2 regions of the Vagococcus sp. QWL-13 genome follow, and region 1 is predicted to be linked to the other one. Evidence: a T-box and tRNA genes for the amino acid it is inferred to sense, from the RefSeq annotation. Region 1 holds a T-box; the other holds one or more tRNA genes.
What was found. The T-box of region 1 lies ahead of serS (serine--tRNA ligase). A T-box ahead of a tRNA ligase gene usually reads a tRNA of that ligase, here a tRNA-Ser.
Positions count from the first base shown of each region.

Region 2: it has a tRNA-Ser gene. The T-box ahead of serS (serine--tRNA ligase) is inferred to sense a tRNA for this amino acid. The anticodon was not compared.

Region 1 is NZ_CM178746.1:1,904,342-1,911,697, forward strand. It holds gene AC4PHI_RS08775 (MurR/RpiR family transcriptional regulator) at 1-312, opposite strand, end outside; gene AC4PHI_RS08780 (6-phospho-beta-glucosidase) at 661-2,055, shown strand; gene AC4PHI_RS08785 (hypothetical protein) at 2,293-2,430, shown strand; gene AC4PHI_RS08790 (hypothetical protein) at 2,533-2,715, shown strand; gene serS (serine--tRNA ligase) at 2,806-4,077, opposite strand; T-box leader at 4,139-4,361, opposite strand; gene AC4PHI_RS08800 (glycerol-3-phosphate responsive antiterminator) at 4,618-5,187, shown strand; gene AC4PHI_RS08805 (NAD(P)/FAD-dependent oxidoreductase) at 5,340-6,785, shown strand; gene AC4PHI_RS08810 (NAD(P)/FAD-dependent oxidoreductase) at 6,786-7,356, shown strand, end outside.
Region 2 is NZ_CM178746.1:1,239,436-1,246,791, reverse strand. It holds gene AC4PHI_RS05750 (IS1182 family transposase) at 1-1,353, shown strand, start outside; tRNA gene AC4PHI_RS05745 (tRNA-Ser) at 1,743-1,832, opposite strand; gene AC4PHI_RS05740 (hypothetical protein) at 2,175-2,405, shown strand; gene AC4PHI_RS05735 (TraX family protein) at 2,733-3,554, shown strand; gene AC4PHI_RS05730 (DUF6366 family protein) at 3,853-4,044, shown strand; gene AC4PHI_RS05725 (xylulokinase) at 4,454-6,046, opposite strand; gene AC4PHI_RS05720 (FAD-dependent oxidoreductase) at 6,156-7,356, opposite strand, start outside.

The DNA.
Region 1 (7,356 bases):
AAGGTTGGGCAATGTTTCGATGATATCTTCCACTTCCAACTCATTATGGATGGGATTATTATCTACTATCAAATTTTCAGCACGCCGCAGTTCTTGAAGTTCATTATTTAAGTCTACCACGAACTCCCGATAAGATTTACTGCCGATTTTTTGATAAAGTCTGGTCACCGTTGCTTGCGACGTATAGGTTAATTTCCCTAACTCCTCACTGGATAAATTGATCACGTCATTCTCCCGGTCCAAAACAAATTTTGCAATCACCCGTTCAGAAGGGGTCAACTTTTTCTCATCTTTTAATTTTTCTATCAGCATCTTTATTCACACCATCCATTTATTTTTCCTTGAATCAATTTTTTGTAAAATAACAACAACATTCGATTTGCCAGCAAGTGCTCAGACGGCCATTTTTTAGCACAACATCCAAAGATTTTTTATCTGGAGAGTTTGTTATCGAGACTCTCCTTATCTGTTTCCTTCATTATAGCAATAATTCCTTGCTTCCTTAAATCATTTTGAAGAAATATTTCATTTTATTGCCTCTCCTGCTCCTGCTTTTGAATGCTTCAACCATAATTCCCATATCTATTGTTTCTATAGAGAGAAACCGTTAACATAGAAGTATGAGTATTTTTACAATAAAATTTTAGGAGGAATTCTTAAATGTCAAAAAATGCACTTAAGATTGCAACAATCGGTGGTGGTTCCAGCTACACACCGGAACTAATCGAAGGTTATATCAAACGAAAAGATGAACTGCCGATCAAAGAAATTTGGTTGCTTGATATCCCTGAAGGAGAAGAAAAATTATCCATCGTCGGCGAGATGGCCAAACGTATGGTCAAAGCTGCCGGACTAGATTGGGAAGTCCATTTGACCCTTGACCGTCGTGCCGCTTTGAAAGATGCAGACTTTGTGACGACACAATTCCGTGTGGGCTTGCTTGACGCCCGGGTGAAAGATGAACGTATCCCTCTTTCTCATGGTGTTTTGGGCCAGGAAACCAATGGTGCCGGCGGAATTTTCAAAGCATTTAGGACGATTCCGGTGATTTTAGATATTATCGAAGAAATGAAAGAACTATGTCCTGATGCGTGGCTGATAAACTTTACCAATCCAGCCGGCATGGTCACTGAAGCAGCAATCAAACATGGCGGATGGAAAAAAACTGTGGGATTGTGTAACGTTCCTATCGGACATACTAAACAGGCGGCTGAAAAACTTGGAGTGCCTGAAGAAGAGTTATTTGTCAAATATGCAGGTATCAATCACTTCCACTGGCATCGTGTTTGGGATAAAGAAGGTAAAGAACGGACAGACGAGCTGATCGATTTAATCTATGGACCGCAAGTCGAGTCTGAAAGTCATCTGAAAAATATCCACAGCGTGCCGTTCCACTACGAACAAATAAAAGATTTAGGAATGCTGCCGTGCGGCTACCACCGCTACTACTACATTGAAGACGAGATGCTGAAACACTCCATCAAAGAGTTTGAAGAAGGAAAAACCCGTGCACAGGTCGTTAAGGAAACGGAGAAAAAATTATTCGAACTTTATAAAGATCCTAACTTGGACTACAAGCCAAAAGAGTTAGAGCAACGTGGAGGAACTCACTATAGTGATGCAGCTTGCGAAGTGATTGCAAGTATTCAAAACGACAAACACACTCATATGGTAGTTTCCATTGAAAATAATGGGACCATCAATGATTTGCCTTACGACTGCGCGGTAGAAGTATCAGCTTCCGTCACCGCCCACGGTCCTGAAAGCTACAATTGGGGCAAATTCCCGCCGGCGGCCCGCGGTCTTCTTCAAGGGATGAAAGGAATGGAAGAAACTACCATCAGAGCTGCAATTACTGGCGACTATGGTGCTGCCCTCCATGCCTTTACAGTCAACCCGCTGATTCCGGGCGGAACCATGGCGAAAACATTATTGGATGAACTTTTGATTGCGCACAAGAACCATCTGCCCCAGTTTTCTGAGGACATCAAGCGCATCGAAGAAACACAACCAGAGACTGTTTCTTATGTTGAAGAACTGATGAAAAGCAACTAAAAATTGATGATATTTTTTAAAAATATCTGTCAAAACAATCTGATTTAATTGTTCCGATACAAACTGCTTCGTTTTTGAAAATTCAGAAACGAAGCAGTTTTTCTTTTATTGGACTTCTTTTGCGAACAATAAATTTCAAGCAACAGTTCCATAAAGCAAACCAGATTTTTGCTTTATGGAGCTGTTCCTTTTATAATTTGATAGAAAGAAATGATGAAAGAAAGCTGGTGAAAATAGATGAAATTTCACTTTATTGATATTTCCCGCCAATGGATGGAAGCTATGACAGAGCAGGATGTCCGTTTTTACATCGAACAAAAAGACCAAAACATCCGCTTAGGAGATGTCGTTCAGTTTATCCCATACACTGGCTGACGTTTTTCATCTAGACAGTTTGTCTATGGAAAAGTAACCTTCATTACGGATTATGAACAAAATCCCGGGATGGTCGTGTTCAGCTTTAAAGAATTGTCTCCCTTGTCTGAAACACTGTTCAACGAATTGCTGGATGTGTTCTATGATATTTATGAGCGGGACATGATTGACTTTCCGGAAATGCCAGAGGATTTCAACCATATAGCAGAAAAAAATGAGCAAGTCAAAGAAGCGTTTTTAGCATTCACCGCAAGTCTGTCACAAGACAATGATGGCACTCAATAAAATCTGACCGCTCAACGGTATCTTTTAAATCAAGCACCGGAAAACTGTTTTTAGTTTCCAGTGCTTGATTTTCTAATGAGCATTGTCAAACTATTCGATTACTGATACTCCCCCCATGTAAGGACGGAGCACTTCTGGAATCGTAACGGTGCCGTCTTCATTTTGATAATTTTCTAAAATAGCAGCAACTGTCCGCCCTACGGCTAAGCCTGAACCATTTAATGTGTGGGCGTAAGTTACTTGCCCTTCCTTGTTACGATAGCGGATTTTGGCGCGCCGAGCCTGAAAATCTGTACAGTTTGAGCACGAACTGATTTCACGGAAGGTGTTTTGCGCCGGCATCCAAACTTCGATATCATAAGTTTTGGCAGCTGAAAATCCCATGTCCCCTGTGCACAAAACTATTGTCCGGTAAGGCAGTCCTAATCTTTTTAAAATATCTTCGCCATTTTCCGTTAATTTTTCCAGTTCTTCATAAGAAGTTTCTTTTGCGGCAAACTTGACCATCTCCACCTTATGAAACTGATGCAACCGGATGATGCCGCGGGTATCTCTTCCCGCACTGCCCGCCTCAGATCTGAAACAAGGACTTAAAGCGGTCAAATAAATCGGCAATGCTTCTTCTTGCAAAATCTCATCTGCATAATAATTTGTCAGTGGTACTTCGGATGTAGGAATCAGGGTATAGTCAGCCCCTTGGATTTGAAACACGTCTTCTTTAAATTTAGGAAATTGCCCCGTACCAAACATGGCACGACTATTGACCATATACGGGGGGACTATTTCCTGATAGCCATGCTCATTGATGTGCGTATCCAGCATAAAGTTGTACAATGCCCGTTCTAACCTTGCACCTAATCCTTTGTAGTAAACAAAACGGCTTCCTGCCACTTTTGCGCCCCGCTGAAAATCAAAAATATCCAAATTTTCTCCGATTTCCCAATGATGTTTCGGCTCAAAGCTGGTCTCAAAAGGCTGACCCCAGCGCCTGACCTCCACATTATCTTCTTCATCATCCCCCACAGGCACAGTCTCGTGAGGCAGATTAGGCAGTCCTTCCATCAATTGTTTAAAAGAGTTATCAATCTCTTCTAACTCTTTAGTCAGTTCTTTGATGGTTTGATTGAGTGCCCTTGTTTCTTCGATGATTCCCGACAAATCCTTGCCCTCTCTTTTAAAAAGTGCTGCTTCTGCGGATAGCTGATTGCGCAAATTTTTCTTTGTCTCGATTTTCGGCATCAGCTCCCTACGCTTTTGATCCAACCTTAAAAAAAGAGACAGGTCCTCTTCTCCAACACCACGGGTGGTTAACTTTTTAGAAAACGCTTTAAAATTATTTCTCAATTCTTTTACATCCAGCATACCTATCATGTCCTTTCATTTTTTAATCTAAAAAAGCTTTCCCATCCCAATAGAATCCATCTATCGGGACGAAAAAGCATGTCTTTTATCCGCGGTACCACCCAAAATCAACGGCTTCAACTCTGCCGCTGCACCTTATCAGCTTAATAACGGTCGCTATCCGGAATAAATTTCTTTATTCCCTCTAACAGGAATGGATTTCATCTCATCATCTTGCCAATTTCCACCAAACATCGGCTCTCTGAAAAAATGACGCAGACTACTCGTTCCATGAGTCTTTTCTAATATCTCTTTCACTTTCTATGATACCCGTTATATACAGCTTGTCAACTTTAAGTCTATTTTATAAAAACGCCTCAAAATCTTATTCTAGAAAAATCATAATCAAACTTTCTAATAATGCGTAACCAATAAATTCAAAAAATTATCCAAAATTATTTCAGCTTTTCTATCCCCATTGAGTTTATTGTGTCAATTTTTTTATTTAAGACTTATAATAGATGTGAAATGTATAAACTGGCGAAAAGAAGAGGAATTCACATGCAGACGAAACGATTATTTGATGCTTTAGCTCTTAATCCAATCATTGCGGCAGTCAAGGATAAGGATGATTTGGAGGCCGCATTGAAAACAGATGTAGAAGTTATTTTTGTTCTTCACTCCGATATTTTTAATATCAAAGAAATCTCAGCAAAAATCAAAGCTGCCGGTAAAATTGGATTTATTCATTTCAATTTTGTCAAAGGTTTGTCCGATGAAGATATCAGTTTAAAATACATACGAGAAAACACTGATTTTGATGGTGTCATCTCCACAAAAGCTAATCATATTTCCGCTGCAAAAGCCCTAGGATTTTACACGATTCAACGGCTGTTCCTGCTTGACTCCATCTCTTTGGAAAATATCCACTCCCAAGTCCAGATGAAACATTCGGATTTGATAGAAATCTTACCTCACGTCAACAAAAAAATCATTCACATCGTCAGGCAAAAAATCAAACGTCCTTTGCTTATCAGCGGATTGATTTTGGATAAAGAAGATGTCATGAATGCCTTAGCCAACGGGGCGGCGGCTATATCTTCCACCAATCACTCGGTGTGGAAACTTTGAATTTGAATCAGATTGTCAAAACATGTGAAAAATAGTATAATTAAGGTAAGTTAATAATTGCTAGAGAGATGAGTGCACATAATTGATTTCCGTAGATAATATGGGGTCGGTTTGGTGCGCTCTTTTTTGTATGGATGACAGGAGGAATAAAAATGTACGATATCATTATTATTGGTGCAGGAATCGTTGGAACTTCTATTGCCTATGAATTGGCGAAATATCAGCTGGATATTTGCGTTTTAGAAGCTGAAAACGATGTCAGTGTAGGAACGACAAAAGCCAACAGTGCCATTCTCCATTCAGGCTATGACCCTAAATCCGGCTCTTTAAATGCCAGATTAAATGTGGAAGGCTCTGTTTTGGCAAAAGAACTTTGCAGGAAACTGGATGTTCCGCGAAAACAAATCGGTTCATTAGTGATTGCTTTTTCCGATGAAGATATATCCACCTTGGAAGAACTTTATAACCGGGGCAATCAAAACGGCGTGGAAGGTCTTGAACTGCTGACAGCGGAAGAAACACTTGCAATGGAACCTAACTTGAATCCGGAAGTTTGCGGTGCGCTCTATGCGCCGACCGCAGCTATTGTCAACCCTTGGGAATTTGCACTGGCACTAGGCGAAACCGCTAAAATAAACGGTGTTGATTTTAAATTCAATCAACGTGTCTTGGATATCCAAAAAGAAAAGGACTGCTTCACTGTTGTTACCGGGAAAGATTCTTTTCAAACAAAACTGGTCATCAATGCCGCCGGGATTCATGCAGAAGAAATACATCGTTTAGTGGCTCCCCCGACCTTTAAAACTATTCCTTGCCGCGGGGAGTATTATCTGCTGGATCTGGAAGAAGGAGGCACTGTCAGCCATATAGTTTTTCAATGTCCGACAAAAGTCAGCAAAGGCATTTTAATCAGCCCCACCACCCACGGCAACATCATCGTTGGACCGAATGCTGAAAACATCCCTTCCGAGCTTTTAAACACCGGTGCTGATTTAGCTAATACTTCTGCTGGTTTGGAAGAAGTTGCCAAGGGAGCCAAACGCAGTGTACCTGCCATCAATCTCTCAAACTCTATCAGGAATTTTTCAGGTGTCCGTGCTAATACAGACCGGGGGGAGTTTATTATCGAGAAAGTTATCGAAGGTTTCTACGATGCTGCCGGAATCAATTCCCCCGGTCTCACAGCAGCTCCCGCCATCGCCCGTTACTTGGCAGACTTAATGGCTGAAGACGGTTTAAACCTTGTGGAAAAAGAATCATTCATTGATAAGAGAAGCAGAATGCATTTTAGTGAAGCTTCCATCTTAGAAAAACAAAAAATCATCAAAGAAAATCCTGATTATGGACGGATTATTTGCCGTTGCGAAAACATCACTGAAGGTGAAATCCGCCAGAGTCTCCATCAGACTTTGCCTGCCAGTTCAGTGGACGGGGTTAAAAGACGGACAATTGCCGGAATGGGAAGATGTCAAGGTGGTTTCTGCGGTCCCCGTGTCGTAGAAATCATTGCGGATGAGCTGAATATCTCCCCCACAGAAGTGGACCTAGATAAATTAGGCAGCCGCATCTTGACCGGCATCACAAAGGAGGTTAACTAAATGTATGATTTAATCGTGGTTGGCGGTGGACCCGCTGGTTTGGCAGCCGCCTTAAGCGCTTATGAAAACGGCTGTAAAAAAATACTAATCGTGGAACGTGATCTGGAATTGGGTGGCATCTTAAATCAATGTATCCATAATGGATTCGGCTTGCATTATTTTAAAGAAGAATTGACTGGACCAGAGTATGCAGAACGTTTTATCGACCAGCTGGAAAACACTTCTATCGAAGTCAGACTTGACACCATCGTCCTGGAAATCACTGAAGATAAACAAGTCCATACCATGAGCAAAAAACACGGCTATCAAGTGCTGCAAAGCAAGGCAATCATCTTAGCCATGGGTTGCCGGGAAAGGACCCGGGGAGCTATCCAAATGCCCGGCTCCCGTCCTGCCGGTATTTTGACCGCCGGAGCTGCCCAACGTTATGTGAATATTGAAGGCTATATGGTGGGGAAAAAAGTCGTGATTTTAGGTTCAGGGGATATCGGTCTGATTATGGCCAGACGCATGGTTTTGGAAGGTGCGGAAGTATTGGCTTGTATTGAGCTGATGCCTTATTCAGGCGGTC
Region 2 (7,356 bases), 660 kb from region 1:
CAGATGCAAGTGTTATTAGAAGAATGCTTTATTCAATTCCGAAACCTTTTGGTTTCCCAGAATCTTATCGAAACAGATGCCATCTTTATTGACGGTACTAAGTTAGAAGCCAATGCCAATAAATACACATTTGTCTGGAAAAAAAGCATTGAAAAGTATGAAGCTAAGTTGACAGAGAAATCAAAAGAGATTTATCAACAACTCGTGAAGGAAACCATCATTCCTTCTATTTGTGATGAAGACAAAGACCTTTCAGACAAAGAGTTTTCAAAAATCATCACGGCATTAGAAACAAGTGTAGAAAATTTGACTCAAGAAATTGAGACCTCTGACTGCGCTAAAAAACGAAAACAACTACGCTCTCAACGAAAGGCACCTAAACAAGCCTTGAAGCAATTCTCTGATTTTAAAGAACGTCAGTCACGGTATGTCCGTCAAAAAGCTATTTTAGGTGAGAGAAATAGTTACTCCAAAACAGATCACGATGCCACTTTTATGAGAATGAAAGAGGATCATATGCGCAATGGGCAACTAAAAGCAGGTTACAATGTCCAAATTGCGACCAATCAACAATATGTCCTAGCTTATGACATCTTTCCGAATCCTACGGATACGAGAACTTTAGTTCCTTTTTTACGGACCATAGAAAATACCTATTTTGATTTACCCGACTATATTGTGGCAGATGCCGGTTATGGTAGTGAAGAAAACTATGAAACTATTGTGGATGGCTTTGAAAAAACACCTTTGATAACCTATGGGATGTACCGCAAAGAGAAAAAGAGAAGTTTTAAAAAGAATCGTTTTAATCCTTTGAATTGGCGGTATGATGAGTTAAGAGATACCTATTTATGTCCCATTGACCGTGAGGTCCCGTTTAAACGTTATGCCAATCGTATAGATAACTATGGCTACCAACGACAATTAAAAATATACGAATGTCTTTCTTGTGAAAACTGCCCAGTTCGTTCTCAATGTACCAAAGCGAAGTCGGGTCGTAATAGAATGATTCAAAAAAACGGCAATTGGGACTATTTTAAAGCTTACGTTCAGACACTTCTGAAAGACGAACGAACAGGCAAATTATATGGTCAAAGAAAAATAGACGTAGAACCAGCCTTCGGAAATCTGAAGGCTAATTTAGGCTTCACTCGATTTTCAGTAAGAGGTAAAGATAAGGTGAGAAACGAATTAGGTTTTGCATTTATGGCGGTTAATCTGAGAAAGTTAACTGCCTATCAGCGGAAGAACCTCTTAAATAAACAAAAAAATAAGGGAACCAAAATCTTTTTATTGATTTTGGTTCCCTTTTTACTATTTTTGAGACTTATGGGTCAGCCTCCTTTATTCTAACATAGATAATCTTCTCTTGGTACTATGCCAAAAGCTTTTGCCAAGTCATGCAAATTCTGATCGGTGATGGTGATATTCACACTTTACAATTTTTAAAGATAATTATTTAAATTTGCTAAAGTTCAACACAACACTTTTTAACTTGTTCATGTAGTCATTCACTTTAATTTTAATTATTGTTTTCTTATATTCCAATGTTGAGATTGTAATATTATGAAAATACTAGCGTTTCCATTTGTTTAAAAAGATACTTGGAGATTATTCTTTTTAATCTCTCTGGTTATTCATAATGTAGGGTGAAATTTGCTAAATCCAAAACAAAAAAGTTAATAAACGTCTAGACGATATTGATCGTGCGAGAGTTTAAACAACTTTTTGATATAATAAAATGGAAAGTAAGGGATTTGAACCCTTGCGCCGGTTGCCCGACCTAACGGTTTTCGAGACCGTCCCCTTCAGCCAAACTTGGGTAACTTTCCATATTAACAACGATAAAATTATAAACTGAAACATTAACACCATTTGGGAATTCATTTAAAGTAAATAATAAGCAATATCTGGATTAGGTAGTACTTGATTATTATAATCCCTCCATGTTAAGAAAACAATTATTTTTTATCTTGAAATATCTATTTCGATGATTATACTAGCATGACAGTCCAGTACAAATACATCTCAGCTACTAAATTAAATCATTGTAGAATCTTTATCCAATTTTCAAATACAAATAAATTCATTCAAACACGGAGCGTACCTCGTCCGCAACTTTTAGCTCATTTCAATTCTTTTTGGTATAATTTTACTGAAAGCGAGGTGGTAAAATGGCTCTTATTAAACTATTGAAAATGACTGACAACTCCACAAAGGAAATTGATGATGTCACAAAGGTAATCATTAGAAATTCCCAAGGCAGTATCGAAATCATAGACGCAATTGATATGCTGGATTACCTGAACGACCCGGAGGTGAAAAGTATTTCTGTTCATCACAAGAATGGAACAATTAGTAAATTTTCGATGGATGTCTGGAAAATAACTACCATTAAAAATTAAAACTAACAAAATTTTAACTTTGCTTAAAGCACAGGCAATGTTGTCCATTATTTACCACGACAACAAGGCCTGTTTTTAATTTTTTTGACTTTCTTTGGTTCAAATAAAACGGCTTATTCTCCATGATTTCTTAGACATCAATATTGTTCGTAGCTTGTTGTCCTACCTAACAATTTCACTAATTATGAAACATAGTTTATAAAAAAGTCTAGGTTGTCAGCAATTAATAACTTTTCTTAGCATTTATATGACAATCTTGTAACTTGCTAAACAAAATAATATCACTTAAAATGAACATCGTGATTTTTTTAAGAAAGGAAATTTAAAATGATTAAAAATAAAATCGGGCTCACTGGCAACCAAATTAAAATTATCGGGATTATCCTGATGACCTTGAATCACTTAAGTATTTTGCTCTTCGGCGTCATAGAAAAATACCCTATGCTTGAGCTGGTCGCCAGTATTGCTGGCCCTTCAGTAGGACTTACATTCATCTTTTTAAGCGTTGAAGGGTATTATTATACAAGAAATAAAAAAGGATATTTGCGTAATCTTTTAATAGGATTTTGGATCGTAGAGTTGGCAAAGTTTTTGATGATTACTTTCCTTCCATTAAGTCAAGCCATGCAAGAAATGATGTTTTTTAACATTTTTGGTGGGATTTTCCAAGCTGTTCTCTCCATGTATTTGTTTGATTGTCTGAGAGCTTCTTGGTTCGAAAAAAATTGGTTGAAAGTTTTCGGTTTCAGTTCAGCACTTCTGCTTGTTTTAACATCGTCATTCAGTTTTATGGTGATTATTAATTTTTCACCTGAACTAGCTATGATTCTTAATAGCATTTTACCAATCATTGTTGAAGGGGCTCCAGTCTTTCCGATATTTGGGTTGCTATTATATATCACAAGAAATAAAAAATGGATGCAAGCATTAATCGCTGCTCTTGTTATCTTGCCCACTTCATTACCGGACTTGATCAACAACGGTATCAGCGGAGGTTACTGGCCTGCTTTACTGTTTTTTGTCTTCTTTTTCTTGTACAATGGTCAGAGGGGAGAAGGGCCTAATAAGTATTTCTTCTACACCTACTACCCTGCTCATATCGTATTATTTATTTTTTTGAATACTTTTGTAATTTCCAAAATGTTCTAGTCGGAAATTTTTATAGGGTAGAATACTTTCACAAGAACTGGTTTTGGATTTCAAATCAGTCTTACGATTTTTCTGGTCACCAGTGTATCCTGCAAAACAAAAACATCCCTGATCATCTTATGTTGAACAGGGATGTTATTTATTCTTCTATACGATTGTTAAAATTTATCTGACTTTTTCTGACTGATCCAACAACATGATTTGATTCCCACTTCGCCGGACACTAAAAAGTCAGGCAACTCATTGCGGTCAACCACATATGCTATAATGTACTTAACATCAGAGGAGGCGCTGAGTAATGAAAAGGAAAGAGAATCCTGAAGAAAAAAGAAGGAAGCTGATCACAAAAGAGCAAAGAAAGAATCCTTTAGGAACCTTAAAAGATGCTCATGATCAATCGAAAATTGGAGATTTTAGAAGCGGAAGCTGGAAAACAACCCTGGTTATCATCATCATTCTCTTAATAATTGCCTACTTCTTAGTTAGATGAAATAGCTGTCATGATATAAAATAATCCTTAGCAATTTCAACAGCTGCCATGTCAAAAAGCCTTTTTTACATTTTTATTATGTTATATATGTACCTTCCTCAATAAGTATATTTTTTTGGGTTTTAGTCTCTAAAAAGAAGCCATATGAAAGTCATTTGAGATTTTATTTTCCAGATATTTAATCAAACAGACTTTTCAGACTGGATGATTTTCTCTGACAAGTTTGATTTGAAGAATAAATTTTTATGATTAATTAAAGCAAATTGTTGATAAGATTTTCAATATAAAATTTCCATCTTTAAAGATATTTTCTACGAATCCCAACAGCCGTGCTCTTATTCAATCTCTATCATTTAATTTTAATAACCTCCTCTATAATGAAAAGCTCATCACAGAGGAGGTTATTCTTTTATTTAAAATCTTCAACAGCTTGCCGTTCTGTCGTAAGTGCAGCAATAAAATGACCGTAATATCGGTCAAATCCCAGCATGTCTTCTTTCGCTGGAAGAACCTTTTCACTAAGCTCTTTCGAAAATACATGGTCATTCAGATACTCTGCAAGTGAAATTTTTTGATTAATATAGGACGCAAGCAAGGCAATCCCCCACGCTCCACCCTCACTGGCTGTTGCCATCACAGCAACCGGTGTTTTCAAGGCACCTGAAAGCAGAGGCTGTACCACTCCTTTTTTCTTAAACATCCCTCCGTGGCCGACAAATTGATCGATTTCCACACCTTCATTACTCAAAATTTCAATTCCTTTTCTGACAGTACAAAAAGCAGAAAGTAAATGAGAACGCATAAAGTTAGCCAAGTTGAAATTAGCATTTGGCAAACGTACTAAAAGCGGTCTGCCCTCATTTAGTTCAAAGATATTTTCACCTGCGTAAAATCCATAACTTAAAATACCGCCGCAGTCCGAATCACCTAGCATAGCTTCAGCAAATAAAATATCATATAGCTGACTTTTCTCCACACTGATACCACAACGTTCCTGCATTTCAGCAAACAGTTCCACCCAAGCATCGATTTCTGATGAGCAATTATTAGCATGAATCATCGCCACACTCTCGCCGCTAGGTGTCGTTACATGATCAATTTCAGGGTACCAGTTACTTAGCTCTTTTTCCAAAACATTCATGGAAAAAATCGACGTTCCAACTGAAATATTTCCCGTACGGACCGCAACACTGTTAGTGGCCACCATTCCTGTACCGGCATCTCCTTCCGGCGGACAAAACGGGATACCTGAAACCAAGCGGCCTGTCTGGTCCAAAAGCTTGCTGCCTTCGGGCGTTAACGTTCCCGCTTGAGTTCCCGCCGTCAATACTTTAGGAAATATATGTCGGTGTGTCGTCTCCAATCCTTTTTGTTTCAATAAAGAGTCAAAACTATCAACCATTGTCTGATGGTAATCTTTGATTTCTGAATCAATCGGAAACATTCCCGAGGCATCTCCAACGCCTAAAACTTTTTCACCAGTCAACTGCCAGTGAACATAACCTGATAAGGTGGTTAAATAATCTACTTTCCCCACATGAGATTCTTGATTCAAAACAGCTTGGTAAAAATGAGCCACGCTCCATCTCTGGGGAATATTAAATTGGAATAAGTTGCTCAGCTCATGACTCGCCTGTTCAGTTGTCGAATTGCGCCATGTTCTAAAAGGAACCAACAGCTCCCCTTTTTCATCAAAAGCCATGTAACCATGCATCATCCCGCTGACGCCGATAGATGCTAAGCTGGTGATAGTTGTGTCATATTTTTTTTCAACATCTTCAACCAAACGGCGATAACAGGTTTGTACGCCTTGCCACACTTTTTCTAATGCATAAGTCCAATGACCGTCAATCAGCTCATTTTCCCATAAAAAACTGCCTTGTCCCACAACTTTAAAATTTGAATCAATCAGTGCTGCTTTGATTCGAGTGGAACCTAATTCGATTCCCAATACTCCACGACCAGCTTCAATTTCACCTTTTATCCTTTGTTTATTTTCCATTGTCAACTGCTCCTTAGTGATTTTACAAAAAAACTAACCAAACTTAGCAAAATAATCTAGGTTGGTTAGTTCTTACAAAAATACGATGTTTAAAAAGTGACCAAAATCTTTACTTTATTTCTAAGATTGCACCATTTTTGAGAAGTTTTTCGCGGACAACAGCAACATCCACTTCTTTTGGTGCAATTTTTTGTTTTGAAGCCATTGCTGCTCCAGTCCCTGCGCCTTCACCCACAGCCATACAAGTCGGCATCACACGGGAAGAACCAAAGACGACTGGATCCACACTGATACATCTGCCGCTGTACATTAAATTAGAGATATCACGACTGACAGTAGCACCGTAAGTAATGCCGTAAGGATCGGCCAATGATTTAATAATGGTCGAATCCCCAGACCCACTATGGATATCAATGATGTAGGACCCTAGAGCAATCGTATCTTCCGGTACAACTGCATTCACCGCATCTTCTTCTACAATCATCTGTTCACCGATAAAGCGGCGTGTTTCTCTTATGCCCAAGAAAGGTGCAATGGAAGAAAGATAAATATCTTGGAAACCTGGCACGTGTTCTTTCAACATGTCGATCAATGGTAGAATCTGCAAATGAGAGTCAATTTCTCCACGGCTTAAATCTGCCACATTTGTTCCGTCAAAATTTAAAATCCGAATACAGTTTAAAGCAATGTACCCGTCCTTAGGCAAGTTGATATAAATAATCGTGTCTCGGTCAATTGGGCACTTACCTTCTGCACGCAGTCTGGTAATCGTTTTTCTTAAGCCCACCATGACATGATTTGGACTGGCACTTAGGAACTCCGGAGTATAGCCGGGACGAATTTTCATTGAGTCTCCATGAACTAATTCATCTGGATTTTCTTTTAAATAATCCATGAACTGATCAATATCAAAACCGCCTACTGTAAACATCAATGTCGGAGGCTGTGTCTCTCCGTTTGCATACTGGCCTTGTTCAAATTCCGCTCCTGCCATATATGCAACATCCCCATCACCGGTCGCATCCACATAAACATCAGCGATGATTTCAGTTTCTTGACCTTTTCCTTTAACTATTACTGAGGTAATTTCTCCGTCTTCTACATTTGTCTCAATAATTTCTGAATGAAGAAGCAAATTAACGCCATATTCTTTTACCTTTTCAAAAAGGACGATTTTCATCAGATTAGGATCGACTACTGTGGTTGAGTTATGCAGGGGACATTCGCGATGGCCAAAACTGCCGTCTAATTCAATTAAACGGTCCACAATTTCTTGTGCCAGACCACCTGTAACTGTACGCCCTTGTGCA